DNA from 2 places in the Cronobacter muytjensii ATCC 51329 genome. Region 2 is predicted to be linked to the other one. Evidence: predicted binding sites of a transcription regulator. Region 2 holds the regulator's gene; the other holds the start of a gene.
What was found. The regulator LexA, encoded in region 2, represses DNA repair genes until DNA is damaged. The targets are predictions, from matches to a motif close to TNCTGTATGTACATACAGNA.
Positions count from the first base shown of each region.

Region 1: a site for LexA is predicted at 2,493-2,512, ahead of AFK63_RS06690 (YebG family protein). Genes of this name have one in related genera too.

Region 1 is NZ_CP012268.1:1,436,938-1,444,722, reverse strand. Features, by position in the region: gene ptrB (oligopeptidase B) at 1-507, opposite strand, end outside; gene AFK63_RS06705 (tellurite resistance TerB family protein) at 597-1,280, opposite strand; gene yebF (protein YebF) at 1,396-1,743, opposite strand; gene AFK63_RS21005 (hypothetical protein) at 1,766-1,984, shown strand; gene AFK63_RS06690 (YebG family protein) at 2,128-2,478, opposite strand; gene purT (formate-dependent phosphoribosylglycinamide formyltransferase) at 2,612-3,790, shown strand; gene AFK63_RS06680 (bifunctional 4-hydroxy-2-oxoglutarate aldolase/2-dehydro-3-deoxy-phosphogluconate aldolase) at 3,842-4,480, opposite strand; gene edd (phosphogluconate dehydratase) at 4,538-6,349, opposite strand; gene zwf (glucose-6-phosphate dehydrogenase) at 6,580-7,785, opposite strand, start outside.
Region 2 is NZ_CP012268.1:145,237-153,021, reverse strand. Features, by position in the region: gene AFK63_RS00810 (conjugal transfer protein TraF) at 1-678, opposite strand, end outside; gene AFK63_RS00805 (cupin domain-containing protein) at 825-1,331, opposite strand; gene zur (zinc uptake transcriptional repressor Zur) at 1,440-1,955, shown strand; gene AFK63_RS00795 (CsbD family protein) at 2,036-2,245, opposite strand; gene dinF (MATE family efflux transporter DinF) at 2,457-3,764, opposite strand; gene lexA (transcriptional repressor LexA) at 3,887-4,495, opposite strand; gene AFK63_RS00780 (diacylglycerol kinase) at 4,604-4,972, opposite strand; gene plsB (glycerol-3-phosphate 1-O-acyltransferase PlsB) at 5,105-7,531, shown strand; gene ubiA (4-hydroxybenzoate octaprenyltransferase) at 7,579-7,785, opposite strand, start outside.

The sequences.
Region 1 (7,785 bases), 1.3 Mb from region 2:
CACTTCCGGGTACCACTGGCCGGTTTCAAGATTGCGAAAGCGCAGCCCGTACTGGCGGCGGGAAAGAAAATCCTCCGCCACCGCCATCACACGGTTATCCGGCGCGATATCCATCCCGCCCAGCGTGTAGAATTCGCTACGGGCGGCGCGTTTATTGCCGTCCAGCAGAACGTCCCACTCTTCCCATTCGCTGTGGATAACCGACTGGCGCTGATAGATGGCGTATTCGCAGCCGGTTTCATAGATCTGCCGGTAACGATAGCCATTTTTGACATAGGGCGCAGAGACGTCGCGCGGGGGAATACGGCTGACCATTTCAGAGAGCAGCCGTTCCTCCAGCGCGCTCTGGGTGGACATCACGCGGCGTCCGTAGTCATTTTCCTGGTGCAGATAATCCAGCACTTCCGGCTGCGAGCGCGTGTCGTCACGCAGCCAGTAGTAGTTATCAATGCGGGTGTCGCCATGCCGGGTCATGGCGTAAGGTATCGGTTTCGCTTTCGGTGGCATGTCGCTGTTCTTTTTGTTTAACACACTGTAAGGGTGGCAAAACCCGCGCGCGTTGCAAGCGAAACATGCCTGTTTATCGCATTATCTGCTTATCCCGGCAGCGCTTTTTTCTCCTGCTGGATGTCACGCTCGATCTCTTCGCGCACCTCCTGCGGGATTTTCAGGGCGTCGCCGAGCGCCTGCAAATAGCTGCGCTCCATAAAATGGTCAATATCAATGGCCGCACAGCTCAGGAAATAGAGTTCCAGCGCTTCTTCTTCATTTTTCACGTCGGCGGCAAGACGCATCGGGTCGAGCGGCTGGTTAATGGCCTGCTCCACCAATACACGCCCCTGTTCTTCAATGCCCGCGTCGCGCAGCTGACGTTCAATCGCCGCGCGCTCGCTGTCGTCGATATGGCCGTCGCTTTTGGCGGCGAATACCAGCGCGAGAATTAACCGCTCTGCGCGTCTGTCGATCGGCGTCTGCTGCTGACCATATTGCGGCTCATCCTGATGCGCCGCGCGGATTTTATCTTTGTACTTGTTCCACAGTACCGTGCCGGCAACCGCCCCGCCGCCGACCAGCAGCGCGCCGCCGCCATATTTCGCCAGCAGCTTGCGCGATGATTTACTCGCGACCAGCAGCCCGGCCAGGCCGCCCAGCGCGCCGGGAGAGAGAAGTTTATTTAACCCCTTTGAGCGCAGCGCGTCCTGAATCCCTGACGCGCCGGATGATGACCCTGCGCCGCTTTGCCCCAGCATTGACTGAAGCTGTGTTAACCAGTTGCCCATAATGTTCCTCTGCGCGGATTAGTGATAACCCAAGCGTAAGCGAGTGGACGTCAAGATGTGTCGGGAACCGCAAGGAAGGGAAAAGACGCGGCCCGAGATGGCGGGCCGCCGGGGCTCAGTGCTGGTAGTGCGCCTGGCCTGCCGCACAATCAACCCTCACCTGATAATGGATGTCGGTGTTTTTCCCGCGCACGGTGAGCGGCACTGACCATTTGTCATCTTTACCGGTTATCTCTTTGCTGTTGATCCAGGCGACCGGATCGGCCTGGCCCAGCGTTTTCTGATCGTCGGCCCATTTGACAATGCGGTTTTGCAGATAGTCGCGCTTCACGCTCGCGGCGATGCCTTCCGCCGTCATGCCCTCGCATTTCGGGAATGGAACCTGACGCGGATCGTCTGCGCGCGCCGTGCTCACGGCGGCGAGTAAGGCTAAGGAAATCAGGGCTCCTGCTGTTTTTTTCATCGTGCTTCTCCGAAGACGGGTGATGAAAAAAGTCTGGTACAAAAACAGCGAAGCGCAAGCAGCCCACAAAAAAGGAAGGGATAAAAAAAAGCGCTATGAGCGCGGGCGACAGGCGACAGGCGACAGGCGACAGGCGACAGGCGACAGGCGACAGGCGACAGGCGACAGGCGACAGGCGACAGGCGACAGGCGACAGGCGACAGGCGACAGGCGACAGGCGACAGGCGACAGGCAGGAATGATGACCCGTGCGCCTGTTTTAAGCGATACCTGTTTTCAGCGTGCCCCCGCCTTCAGCAAATGCGCAGCATCAGGCGCGAAGACCCGACGTACAAAAACCGCACCGCTACCTCTGAGACAGGCCGCGGCGCAGCGGAGGGGCGAATCAGGCCGCTTTGGTGCGTTTACGCGCGCTGTGCAGCGCGACAGCGCCCTCGTCAGCTTCAGCTGCGTCTTCCTGAGGAGACTGTACCGCGTCGTTGGTTTGCTCGCTCGTTTCCTGCGGCAGACGCCCGGTGCGCACGATAGTGTTAAGGTTGTCTTTCTGTTCCGCCATCCACAGCGCCAGCTGTTCAACCTGACCTTCCGCAAAACCGACAGGCGCCTGCTCCAGCCAGCCTTCCAGGGCTTCGGCTAAATCGAGCATTTTGTCCCAGGCGTCGGCTTCCTTTTTACTGGCAAATGACATTTTTTCCACACCCTCACGGATTACGACGTATTTAATTTCTACCGCCATGATGCAACTCCCGTTACTGTATTTATATACAGTATAACGCCGTCAGGCACGAAAAGCAAACGGGCGCGCGCTGCGCAAAGCAAACGTTTTCGTATATACTGCCGCCAGAATTTCACACAGCAGGAAATCAGCTATGGCTATGTTAGGAACCGCTCTGCGCCCGTCAGCAACCCGCGTGATGCTGCTCGGTTCAGGGGAACTGGGAAAAGAAGTCGCGATTGAGTGCCAGCGTCTTGGTATCGAAGTGATCGCCGTTGACCGCTATGCCGATGCGCCTGCCATGCAGGTGGCGCACCGCAGTCACGTTATTAATATGCTCGACGGCGCGGCGCTGAAGAATCTGGTGGCGCAGGAGATGCCGGATTTTATCGTGCCGGAGATAGAAGCCATCGCCACCGACGCGCTCGTCGAGCTTGAAGAGCAGGGTCAGCGCGTGGTGCCGACCGCGCGCGCCGCGCGTCTGACCATGAACCGTGAAGGCATTCGTCGGCTCGCTGCGGAAGAGCTCGGGCTGCCGACGTCCGCCTATCGCTTCGCCGACAACGAGGCGCAGTTTCGCGAGGCCGTCTCGCAGATTGGCCTGCCCTGCATCGTCAAACCGGTGATGAGCTCCTCCGGCAAAGGCCAGAGCGTTATCCGCAGCGCCGATGCGCTGGATGCCGCCTGGCAGTACGCCCAGCAGGGCGGACGCGCCGGCGCGGGCAAAGTCATCGTCGAAGGCGTGGTGAAATTCGATTTCGAAATCACTCTGCTGACCGTTAGCGCCGCAGACGGCGTGCATTTCTGCGCGCCGATCGGCCATCGCCAGGAAGATGGTGACTACCGCGAATCCTGGCAGCCGCAGCAGATGAGTGATGTGGCGCTGGCGCGCGCGCAAGAGATTGCGCAGAAGGTGGTGCAGGCGCTCGGCGGCTATGGTCTTTTCGGCGTGGAGCTGTTTGTCTGCGGCGACGAGGTGGTGTTCAGCGAAGTGTCGCCGCGCCCGCACGATACCGGCATGGTGACGCTAATCTCTCAGGATCTCTCCGAGTTCGCGCTGCATGTGCGCGCGTTCCTCGGCCTGCCGGTGGGCAGCATTCGCCAGTATGGCCCCGCGGCCTCGGCGGTGATCCTGCCGACGCTCAAGAGTGACGACGTAAAATTTGGCGCGCTGTCCGGCGCGCTCGGCGCGGGGTTGCAGCTGCGTCTGTTCGGGAAGCCGGAAATTGATGGCACTCGCCGTCTCGGCGTGGCGCTCGCTACCGGCGAGACGATTGACGACGCCGTCGCGCGCGCCAACGCTTCTGCCGCGAGTGTGGCGGTTAAAGGCTAAAAAAAACGCGCCGCCTTCTCAGGCGGCGCGTTTGTATCACATGGCGCAATATTACTGCGCGCCTTCCACCGCTTCGCGAGCCAGTTTCGTGATGCGATCCCAGTCGCCCGCTTCCATCGCGTCCGCCGGCACCAGCCAGGAGCCGCCGATGCACAGCACGCTTTTCAGCGCCAGGTAGTCGCGGTAGTTCGCCGGAGAGATGCCGCCGGTCGGGCAGAAACGCACCTGGGAGAACGGACCTGCGATAGCCTGCAGCGCTTTGGTGCCGCCGTTCGCTTCCGCCGGGAAGAATTTGAACTCTTTCAGGCCGTAATCCATGCCCAGCATCAACTCGGACACGGTGCTGATGCCCGGGATCAGCGGGATAGCGCCTTCGGTCGCGGCTTTCAGCAGCGGCTCGGTAAGGCCAGGGCTGATGGCGAACTGCGCGCCGGCTTCGGTCACTTCTTTCAACTGCTGCGCGTTGAGCACGGTGCCCGCGCCGACGATGGCCTCCGGCACGTCTTTGGCGATAGCGCGGATAGCGTCCATCGCGCACGGGGTGCGCAGGGTCACTTCCAGTACGCGTACGCCGCCTGCCAGTAGCGCCTTCGCCATCGGGACCGCATGCTCCAGCTTGTTAATCACAATCACCGGCACGACCGGACCGCTTTTCAGGATCTGCTCGGCACTCGTTTTCCAGTTTTTCATCTGTGGATCTCTCCCGCCATTTTTAAAAAGTGAGGTGCGCGCCTGCGCACCTGATAGTCAGAAATCGATGCAGGTCGCGCCCTGCTCCGCCCCGGACAGCTTTTCACGCAGCGCGCCGAACAGCTCGCGCCCCGTTCCCACGCGCTGGGCGCTGAGATCCGGGTGGTACGGCTCGCGGCGCGCCAGCTCGGCGTCATCCACCAGCAGCGTCAGTTCGCCAGTCTGGCCATTCACGCGGATAATATCGCCGTCGCGCACTTTCGCGAGCAGGCCGCCGTCGTAAGCTTCAGGCGTCACATGGATGGCCGAAGGCACTTTCCCCGACGCGCCGGAAAGGCGACCGTCCGTGACCAATGCAATTTTGAAACAGCGGTCCAATAATACACCAAGCGGCGGCATAAGTTTATGTAATTCTGGCATACCGTTCGCTTTTGGCCCCTGATGTCTTACTACCACGACACAGTCGCGATCCAGCAGCCCGGCTTCAAAGGCAGGCATAACGTCATGCTGGCTCTCGAACACCACGGCAGGCGCTTCCACCACCTGGTTTTCCGCTGGTACGGCGGAGGTTTTCATGACCGCACGGCCCAGATTGCCGCTCAGCACTTTGGTGCCGCCATGCACTGAAAACGGCTTGTCGATGGTGGCGATAATGGCGTTATCGAGCGAGGCTTGCGCCCCGTCGCGCCAGGCGAGTTCGCCGTTGTCGAGCCACGGCTCCTGGGTGTAACGCGCAAGCCCAAAGCCCGCCACGGTATTGACATCCTCATGCAGCAGGCCGCCTTTCAGCAGCTCGCGCATCAGCACCGGCACGCCGCCTGCGGCCTGGAAGTGGTTGATATCCGCCGGGCCATTCGGGTAAAGACGCGCCAGCAGCGGCACCGCCTCGGAGAGCTCCGAGAAGTCGTCCCAGTTGATGATGATGCCCGCCGCGCGCGCCATCGCCACCAGATGCATGGTGTGGTTCGTGGAACCGCCGGTCGCGAGCAGCGCCACAATGCCGTTCACCACCACTTTTTCATCCACCAGTTTGCCAAGCGGCATCCACGCGTTGCCATTGCCGGTAAGACGCGTTACCTGACGCGCGGCGGCGGCGGTGAGCGCCCGGCGCAGCGGCGCGTCCGGGTGCACAAACGAGGAGCCCGGCAGCTGCATCCCCATAAATTCAATCACCATCTGGTTGGTGTTGGCGGTGCCGTAGAAGGTACAGGTGCCCGGTTCATGATAAGAGGCCGCCTCGGATTCCAGCAGCGCCGTGCGATCCACTTTGCCTTCAGCGTAAAGCTGGCGGATGCGCACTTTTTCTTTATTCGGCAGCCCGCTCGACATGGGGCCGGACGGAATAAATACGGCGGGCAGATGCCCGAACGACAGCGCCGCCATCACCAGCCCCGGCACGATTTTGTCGCATACGCCGAGATAGAGCGCGCCGTCGAACATATTATGCGAAAGCCCCACCGCCGCCGACATGGCGATGACTTCACGGCTCAGCAGCGACAGCTCCATACCGTCCTGGCCCTGGGTGACGCCGTCGCACATCGCCGGTACGCCGCCTGCGACCTGCGCGACGGCGCCGACGCTGTGCAGCGCCTCACGGATCTGCTGAGGATAATTTTCGTAAGGCTGGTGCGCGGAGAGCATATCGTTATAGGAGGTGATAATGCCGATATTGTTACGCAGCATGCTTTTCAGCGCCGCTTTATCATCAGGCTGGCAGGCGGCGAAACCGTGGGCCAGGTTACCGCAGGCAAGGCTCGCGCGATGAACGGTCTGGCTTTTGGCCTGCTCAATGCGCGCCAGATAGGCTTCACGCGTGGCGCGGGAGCGTTCGGAGATGCGTTGTGTTACCCGTAACAATTTAGGATGCATAAAAATTCCTCTCTGGTATCTGCTGAGGCCGCCCGATTTGCGTTGCGCAACACCGCAGGGTTTTCACGTACACGCGCCAGCCGCGCCTCTCAGGAGCAAAATCGCTTCAGCCAGTGTAATGAAAAAAGCCCCGCTGGTGAATCCAGACGGGGCTTGAAAATGGAATTTTTTACACAACTCGTGTTCCGGATCATGTTACCGGTAAAGTAACAACGCTCCGGCGCGGGGGATTACTCGAATTCGCTCCAGGAACGGCCATCGCGGGTGATCATCGCCACGGACGCGACAGGCCCCCAGGTGCCCGCCTGATACGGCTTCGGCGCATCGTTGTCCGCCGCCCACGCTTCGGTGATGGAGTCGACCCATTTCCACGCCTCTTCCACTTCATCACGACGCACGAACAGCGCCTGGATGCCGCGCATGGTTTCCAGCAGCAGGCGCTCGTAAGCGTCCGCCAGATGGCTTTCGTTGAAGGTTTCGGAGTAGCTCAGATCCAGCTTGGTGGTTTGCAGATTATGCTTGTGATCCAACCCCGGCACTTTGTTAAGCACCTGGATATCCACGCCCTCGTCCGGCTGCAGGCGGATGGTCAGCTTGTTCTGCGGCAGCTCCTGCCAGGACTCTTTAAACAGGTTGAGTTCCGGGGTTTTGAAATAGACCACGACTTCAGAGCACTTCGCCGGCAGACGTTTGCCAGTGCGCAGGTAGAACGGCACGCCCGCCCAGCGCCAGTTGTCGATATCCACGCGGATAGCGACAAACGTTTCGGTATGGCTGGTTTTGTTCGCGCCCTCTTCTTCCAGATAGCCCGGCACTTTTTTGCCCTGGGCGAAACCGGCGGTGTACTGGCCGCGCACCGTTTTCTCGCGCACGTTAGTACGATCGATCCGGCGCAGGGATTTCAGTACTTTCACTTTTTCATCACGAATGCTGTCGGCGGTCAGATCTGACGGCGGCGACATCGCGATCATGCAGAGGACTTGCAGCAGGTGGTTTTGGATCATATCGCGCATCTGGCCCGCCTGATCGAAATACCCCCAGCGGCCTTCGATACCCACCTCTTCGGCCACGGTGATTTCCACGTGATCGATAGTGCGGTTGTCCCAGTTGTTGACGAACAGGGAGTTGGCAAAGCGCAGCGCCAGCAGGTTCAGCACCGTTTCTTTACCAAGGTAGTGGTCGATACGGTAAACCTGGCACTCTTCGAAATATTTACCGACCTGGTCATTGATTTCGCGGGAGGTTTCAAGCGACGTGCCGAGCGGTTTTTCCATGACGACGCGCGCCGGTTTGGCGTTAAGCTTCGCCGCGCCCAGCCCGTCGCAGATCGCGCCGAATGTGCTGGGCGGCATCGCGAAATAGTTAATGGTGACGCGGTTCTTCTGATCGAGCATGTCGCCAAGACGGGTAAACGCGGCGGTGTCATTCACGTCGAG
Region 2 (7,785 bases):
GCCGTAATCGGAGACGATCGCCGCACGGCCAAACGCCGAGGAGGTCAGGCGATCGGTTATCGTGTCGGAGCCATTGATCGCCGCGTTGATTATCTGCCCGCCCGCGTAAAGATCGTCATTTTCAATGCGGCGCAGGTAGTCGATATCGCTCTGATCCACCCGGGTGCTGACGCGCGCGTGCGCATAGGCTTTCGCCACAAATGCCACCGCCAGCACGTCGTTGGGGATACTCACAGCGATACCGCCCGCCGCGCGCGCGTTGGCCGATTTGCCGCGCAGGTTTTCCAGCTCGTCGCCAAGCTCGCCCGCCGCGCCCTGGAACTGGCGCAGCGTGCCGATAGGATCGGCGGCGATATCCCCTGGCGTCAGGCTGTTCACCACATCGCGATAATAATCGACGCGATCGCTGATATGGTCGATTTCATCTTCAAGATTGTCTTTATCGGTAATTTGCGCCTGTAATGCCGGGAGAATCACAGTAATGTCATCATCCGGTTGAGAACGCGCCAGTAACGCCGGGTTAATCAGCACGCCGCTGCCGTAATCGGCTGACGCGACGCCGGTTCCGCCCATTGCATCGTTACGGGCCTGCGCCCAGGTATTTGCCGCACTCGCCTGATTTGCTATCACCATAGAAAGGGCGACGGCTGCCACTGAAGGTTTGATTATATTTTTCACAGTTTACCCGCTTATTATCAACATGAAGGACATCCTCTGCCTTTGCCAGACAGAGACGATTTCTGTTGTGAAGAACGCACTACGCCAGAGGTTGAGGCTTTGTCTCAACGGCAATTCCGGGCTCGTTTCGTGATCGCCCTCATTATTTATAGATTAGGCTTCTTAATTCGTGTAGGTAAGCCATCGTGCGGACCGAAAAATTGTGGCGGGTGATCGATCCAGCGGTCTGGCCGGGTGGCGGCATAGGCGCCGTTGAGCGGGTAATAGATGCGGTTTTCCGGTTTGTTCGCCTCGCCCACCACCAAAAGGCGTACTTCACTATCGGTATTATTAATGAAGGTGTGACAGAGGCCGGTACCAGCCGGAAAGCCGACGCTGTCACCCGGTTTTAACGGCCAGAGCTCACCGTTAAGCCAGACGTCCGGAAACCCTTCCAGCACATAAACAAACTCTTCTTCGCTACTTTCGGCGTGTGGGTAAGACGTGCGACGCCCCGGCGGCAGGCGCTCATGATGAATGCCGAGCCGCGTCAGGCCCGTCCGTTTCGCCAGCGGCGCGCCGACAGACATGCGTTCATTGCTGTCGGGATAAGCCGCGTCGTCGCTGCCCTCCACATCCTGCCAGTGACAAATACAATCAGGCCGAGCTTGCATAGACACCTCCAGATAAGTTACCTGAAAGGTATAACACAGCCGGGATGTCGGTGTTTTGGCCGGTTCATGATAAAGTGATGACTTAATCATGATTCATAGAGGATGCCGATGGATACGACGATTTCGCAGGAAGTTCTGGCGCAGGCTGAAAAGCTCTGCCAGCAACGTAATGTGCGCCTGACTCCGCAGCGCCTCGAAGTGCTGCGTTTAATGACGCTACAGCCAGGCGCCATCAGTGCTTATGATCTGCTCGATCTACTGCGCGCAACCGAACCGCAGGCGAAACCGCCGACCGTCTATCGCGCGCTCGATTTTTTGCTTGAGCAAGGTTTTGTGCATAAGGTGGAGTCCACCAACAGCTACGTGCTGTGTCATCTGTTCGACAACCCGGCGCATACTTCAGCGATGTTTATCTGTGGGCGTTGCGGCGTGGTGAAAGAAGAAGCGGCAGAAGGGGTGGAAGATATTATGCATGCGCTTGCGGCAAAAATGGGCTTTGCGCTGCGCCATAATGTTATCGAAGCACATGGTCTTTGCGCGGCCTGCGCGGAAGTGGAAGCGTGTCGCCATCAGGGGCAATGCGGGCATGACCACAGCATTACAGTGAAAAAGAAAGCGCGTTAAACCAGGCGGGTGGTACATCCTTGTACCGGTGGGCAGGGCAGCCTCAGGGAAATAATACCGTTGAGGTGGTAGCCAGCCGATTACCAGCGGTAATCGTGGCGAGATTCCCAGTCAGTCACTTCCTTGTCGGCTTCATCTTTCGCGTAACCGTAACGTTCCTGGATTTTACCTACCAGCTGGTCACGTTTCCCTTCGATGATAGTCATATCATCGTCGGTTAATTTACCCCATTGTTCTTTCACTTTACCTTTAAACTGTTTCCAGTTACCGCCAGCTTCATCTCTGTTCATAGACGTCTCCTTTAACATTCGGTAGTGAATCAGTCTCACAGGTTTTCCTGTGGGGGCTCAGCCAGAGTTGTCTTCATCATTTGCTGAACGTACTACTTATTTTAGACGTCAATTTTAACCGTGGCGGGATATTCAGAATCTTTAACCATAACGAAGCGCTGACACGGATAATCTATCGGTTGTCACGTCAGCGTTATCGTAGCGGAAAAGCTTAGTGCAGCAGGCGGCCGCGACGCCATAAATAGCCGAGCGACAGTCCGCGCAGCGCCAGAAAAACGGTGAGCGCCAGCCACAGCCCGTGGTTGCCGAGACTCGGGAGCGTCAGCAGCGTGAGGCCAAACCCCAGCGCCGCGACAGCCATACTGTTGCGCATCTCCGCCCCGCGCGTCGCGCCGATAAACATCCCGTCCAGCAGATAACACCAGACGCCGACAACAGGCAGGATCACCTGCCAGAAGAGATAGGGTTGCGCCAGCGCCTGCAGCGAAGGCAGAGAGGTTAACAGCGACACGATCTGCTGCCCCGCGATGGCGTACATCAACGCAAACGCGAGCGCCACCATTCCAGCCTGTCGGCACGCCGCGCGCCAGACGCTGTGCAGCTGCGATTTATCCTTTGCGCCAAACGCCTGCCCGGCATGGGCTTCCACTGCGTAGGCGAACCCGTCGAGCGCATAGGCAGTGAACGTGAGCAAGGTCATCAGGAGCGCGTTAACGGCAACAATATCGCTGCCGAGCCGCGCGCCGAAAACGGTAACAGACGCGAAACAGAGTTGCAGCAGCAGCGAGCGCAGCATGATATCCCGGTTCAGCGCCAGTAGCCTGCCGATGCCGCCGCGCCAGGCGGTTTTCAGCATCGCGAGCGTAATACCACGCAGGCGCAGCACACGGACTGCCATTATCAGCCCGATGCCAAGCGTCGCGTACTCTGCGATGGCGGTCGCGAGCGCTGCGCCCTGCACGTTCAGGCCAAGCCCCATCACAAACCAGAGATCGAGCGCGATATTAAGCAGGTTGCCGACGACGAGCAGAATGACTGGCGCTCTTGCGTACTGCACGCCAAGCAGCCATCCCAGCAAAACCAGGTTCGCCAGCGACGCGGGCGCGCTCAGCCAGCGAATCTCCAGAAATCGTCGTGCCTGCGTCAGCACGGCGTCGCTACCGCCTGTGATATGTAGCGCCAGAGCAATCAGCGGCTCGCGTAGCGCGATAATCAGCGTACCTGCGAGAAGCGCCAGCGCCATTGGCTGCACCAGCGCGCGGGCCAGCGCCGCCGGATCGCGCGCGCCGAACGCCTGTGCGGTAAGGCCGGTGGTGCTCATGCGCAAAAAGAGCAGCAGCATAAAGAGAAAACTGGTGGCGGTCGCGCCGACCGCGACGCCGCCCAGATAAACGGGGCTGTCGAGATGGCCGATTACCGCGGTATCCACCAGCCCGAGCAAGGGCACAGTGATATTGGAGAATATCATTGGCAGCGCGAGGCGCCAGAGGGCTTTGTCGGTAGAGGTCAGAAAAGGCATATGGCGTTCCGATGCCGTTACGCGAAGAAAACCGTGTATAAAATTAGCGGAGCAGGAGAGTCATTACCGTAACCGGGGCGGGCCAGTTACGGTAATGAAGCGTTACGAAGCCGGGAAAGCTGTCAGAGCCACTCGCCGTTGCGAATAACGCCGACCGCCAGGCCTTCGATAGAGAAGTTGTGCTCGCGCAGATCGACAACGATAGGTTTGAACTCGTTATTTTCTGGCAGCAGCTCAACGACATTGCCCTGTTTTTTCAGGCGCTTTACCGTTACTTCATCGTCAATGCGCGCCACAACGACCTGGCCGTTGCGCACATCCTGCGTTTTATGAACTGCTAACAGATCGCCGTCCATAATTCCGATATCTTTCATCGACATCCCGCTTACGCGCAGCAGGAAATCCGCATTCGGCTTAAACAGGCCCGGGTCAACCTGATAGTGGCCTTCGATATGCTGCTGCGCCAGCAGCGGCTCGCCCGCCGCGACACGCCCCACCAGCGGCAGACCGTTTTCTTCTTCCTGCAGCAGACGAATACCGCGCGACGCGCCGGAAACAATCTCAAGCACCCCTTTGCGCGCCAGCGCTTTAAGATGCTCTTCCGCCGCGTTAGGCGAACGGAAACCCAGACGTTGCGCAATCTCCGCGCGCGTAGGCGGCATGCCGGTCTGGCTGATGTGATCCCGAATGAGATCAAACACCTCTTGTTGCCTGGTAGTTAATGCTTTCATTCCGCCCCCTGGGTGCATATACAGTGATGCTGTGAGTATATACAGCTAAAGGCGATTTTAAAACCATAACCGGTTAAAAAAGCGCTTCTTTAGCAATTTCTGGAAAACTTATCGCAAATGCTGCCAGAGCAGCGTGACCCACACGACCAGCGCGAGGATAATCGACAGCAGTACCGCGGCGGACCCCATGTCCTTGGCGCGCCCCGAAAGTTCATGAAATTCAGGGCCAATGCGATCCACCACCGCTTCGATGGCGCTGTTAAGGATCTCAACGATCATCACCAGCATAACGGAGCTAATAAGGAACAAACGGGTCATCGGGTCGACGTCCAGCCAGCAAGCGATAATAATTGCTGCAATAACGGCGACCGCCTCCTGGCGAAACGCAGCTTCATTTTTCCAGGCAGCGCGCAATCCCTTCCAGGAATAGCCTGCTGCTTTAATAATTCGGGTTAACCCCGTGGTGTTATTGGCCATGACAAGAAACCTTTTTTAAATTCAGGCGTCAATGCTAATGCGCTTCGATAAAGAAGCACCACAGAAATTCTACGGAGTTTCTGATATTCTTGCGCCGCAATTGCATTATTAACCAGAGGCTTTACATCGTTTATGTCCGGTTGGCCACGAATTTACTACAAATTACTTAATTTACCATTAAGCGTGCTGGTAAAAAGCAAGTCCATCCCGGCGGCACCCTGCCCCGAACTTGGGCTCGATACTTCACGCCCCATCATGTATGTGCTGCCGTATAACTCGAAGGCGGATCTCCTGACGCTGCGTGCCCAGTGCCTGGCGCACGATCTGCCAGATCCTCTGGAGCCGCTGGTTATCGACGGCACTGAACTGCCGCGCTATGTGTTTATCCACGGCGGCCCCCGCGTGTTCACTTATTACACGCCGAAAGAAGAGTCGATCAAGCTGTTCCACAACTATCTCGACCTGCACCGCAACAACCCGGATCTCGACGTTCAGATGGTGCCGGTCTCTGTGATGTTTGGCCGTGCGCCGGGCCGTGAAAAAGGCGTGGAAAACCCGCCGCTGCGCATGCTGAACGGCATCCAGAAATTCTTCGCGGTCTCCTGGCTTGGTCGCGACAGCTTTGTCCGTTTCTCGCCGCCCGTGTCGCTGCGTCGCATGGCGACGGAGCACGGCACCGACAAACGTATCGCCCAGAAGCTGGCCCGCGTGGCGCGTATGCATTTCGCTCGCCAGCGCCTCGCCGCCGTCGGCCCACGCCTGCCGGCGCGCCAGGATCTCTTTAACAAGCTGCTCTCTTCAAAAGCCATCGCCCGCGCGGTGGAAGATGAAGCGCGTACTAAAAAAATCTCGCATGAGAAAGCCCAGCAGAATGCCGTCGCGTTGATGGAAGAGATTGCCGCGGACTTCTCCTACGAAGCCATTCGTATTACCGATCGCGTCCTGGGCTTTACCTGGAACCGTCTGTATCAGGGTATCAACGTCCATAACGCCGAGCGCGTGCGTCAGCTGGCGCATGATGGTCACGAGATTGTTTATGTGCCCTGCCACCGCAGCCACATGGATTATCTGCTGCTCTCTTATGTGCTTTATCACCAGGGGCTGGTGCCGCCGCACATCGCTGCGGGCATCAACCTGAATTTCTGGCCAGCCGGGCCGATTTTCCGCCGGCTGGGCGCTTTCTTTATTCGCCGCACCTTTAAAGGCAACAAGCTCTATTCGACGGTGTTTCGTGAATATCTGGGCGAGCTTTTCAGCCGCGGCTATTCGGTAGAGTATTTTGTGGAGGGCGGACGTTCGCGCACCGGCCGTCTGCTTGACCCGAAAACCGGCACGCTCTCCATGACTATCCAGGCGATGCTGCGCGGCGGCACGCGTCCAATTACGCTGGTGCCGATTTATATCGGCTATGAACACGTGATGGAAGTGGGCACTTACGCCAAAGAGTTGCGTGGCGCCACCAAAGAAAAAGAGAGCCTGCTGCAGATGCTGCGCGGCCTGAGCAAGCTGCGTAATTTAGGCCAGGGTTACGTGAATTTCGGCGAACCGCTGCCGCTTATCACCTTCCTTAACCAGCATGTGCCGGAGTGGCGCGACGCCATCGACCCGATCGAAGCGGTGCGTCCGGCCTGGCTGACGCCGACAGTGAATGAAATTGCCGCCCAACTGATGGTGCGCATCAACAACGCAGGCGCAGCTAACGCCATGAACCTTTGCTGCACCGCGCTGCTGGCGTCGCGTCAGCGCTCGTTAACCCGCGAGCAACTGACCGAACAGCTGGAGTGCTATCTGAGCCTGCTGCGCAACGTGCCGTACGCGCCAGACGCCACGGTGCCGGACGCCACGGCGACGCAGCTCATCGAGCACGCTCTGCAGATGAACAAGTTCGAGGTCGAGAAAGACACTATCGGCGATATCATCATCCTGCCGCGCGAGCAGGCGGTGCTGATGACTTATTATCGCAATAACATCATGCACATGCTGGTGCTGCCTTCGCTTATCGCCGCCATCGTGACGCAGCACCGCCGTGTCAGCCGCGAGGCAGTTCAACAGCAGGTTGAACTGCTGTTCCCTATGCTCAAGGCAGAGCTGTTCCTGCGCTGGGAAAAAGAAGAAGTGGCGGCGGTTGTCGATGCGCTGATTAACGAAATGGCGCAGCAGGGGCTTATCCTGGCCGACGATGTCTGGTTACAGGTTAACCCGGCGCGCTCCCGCACGTTGCAGTTGCTGGCGGCGGGCGTTCGCGAAACGCTGCAACGCTACGCGATCACCTTCTGGCTGCTGAGCGCCAATCCGTCTATCAACCGCGGCACGCTGGAAAAAGAGAGTCGTACCGTGGCGCAGCGTCTCTCCGTGCTGCACGGCATCAACGCGCCGGAATTCTTCGACAAAGCGGTATTCTCAACGCTGGTGCTGACGCTTCGTGACGAAGGTTATATCAGCGATACCGGGGATGCCGAACCCGCAGAGACCATGAAGGTATACCAGATGCTGGCGGAGCTGATGACGTCTGACGTCAGGTTGACTATCGAGAGTGCGGCCGCACTAGCGGGCGAGTGATACGTTCTGGCAAATGAGAGCAAAAAGGCGGGGAAACCCGCCTTTTTTTAAAACTTTAAATAACTTAGCGCCAGGCCGATAAACACCAACAGCCCCACATAGTTATTATTTAAAAACGCGCGGAAGCAGGCGTCCCGATCGCGGTCAGCGATGATTTTCTGCTGCCAGATAAACAGCGCGCCCGCGCCCGCCAGCCCGGCATAAAAAAACGCGCCCAGGCCGTTCAGCCAGCCGACGGCACCCAGTAGCGCCAG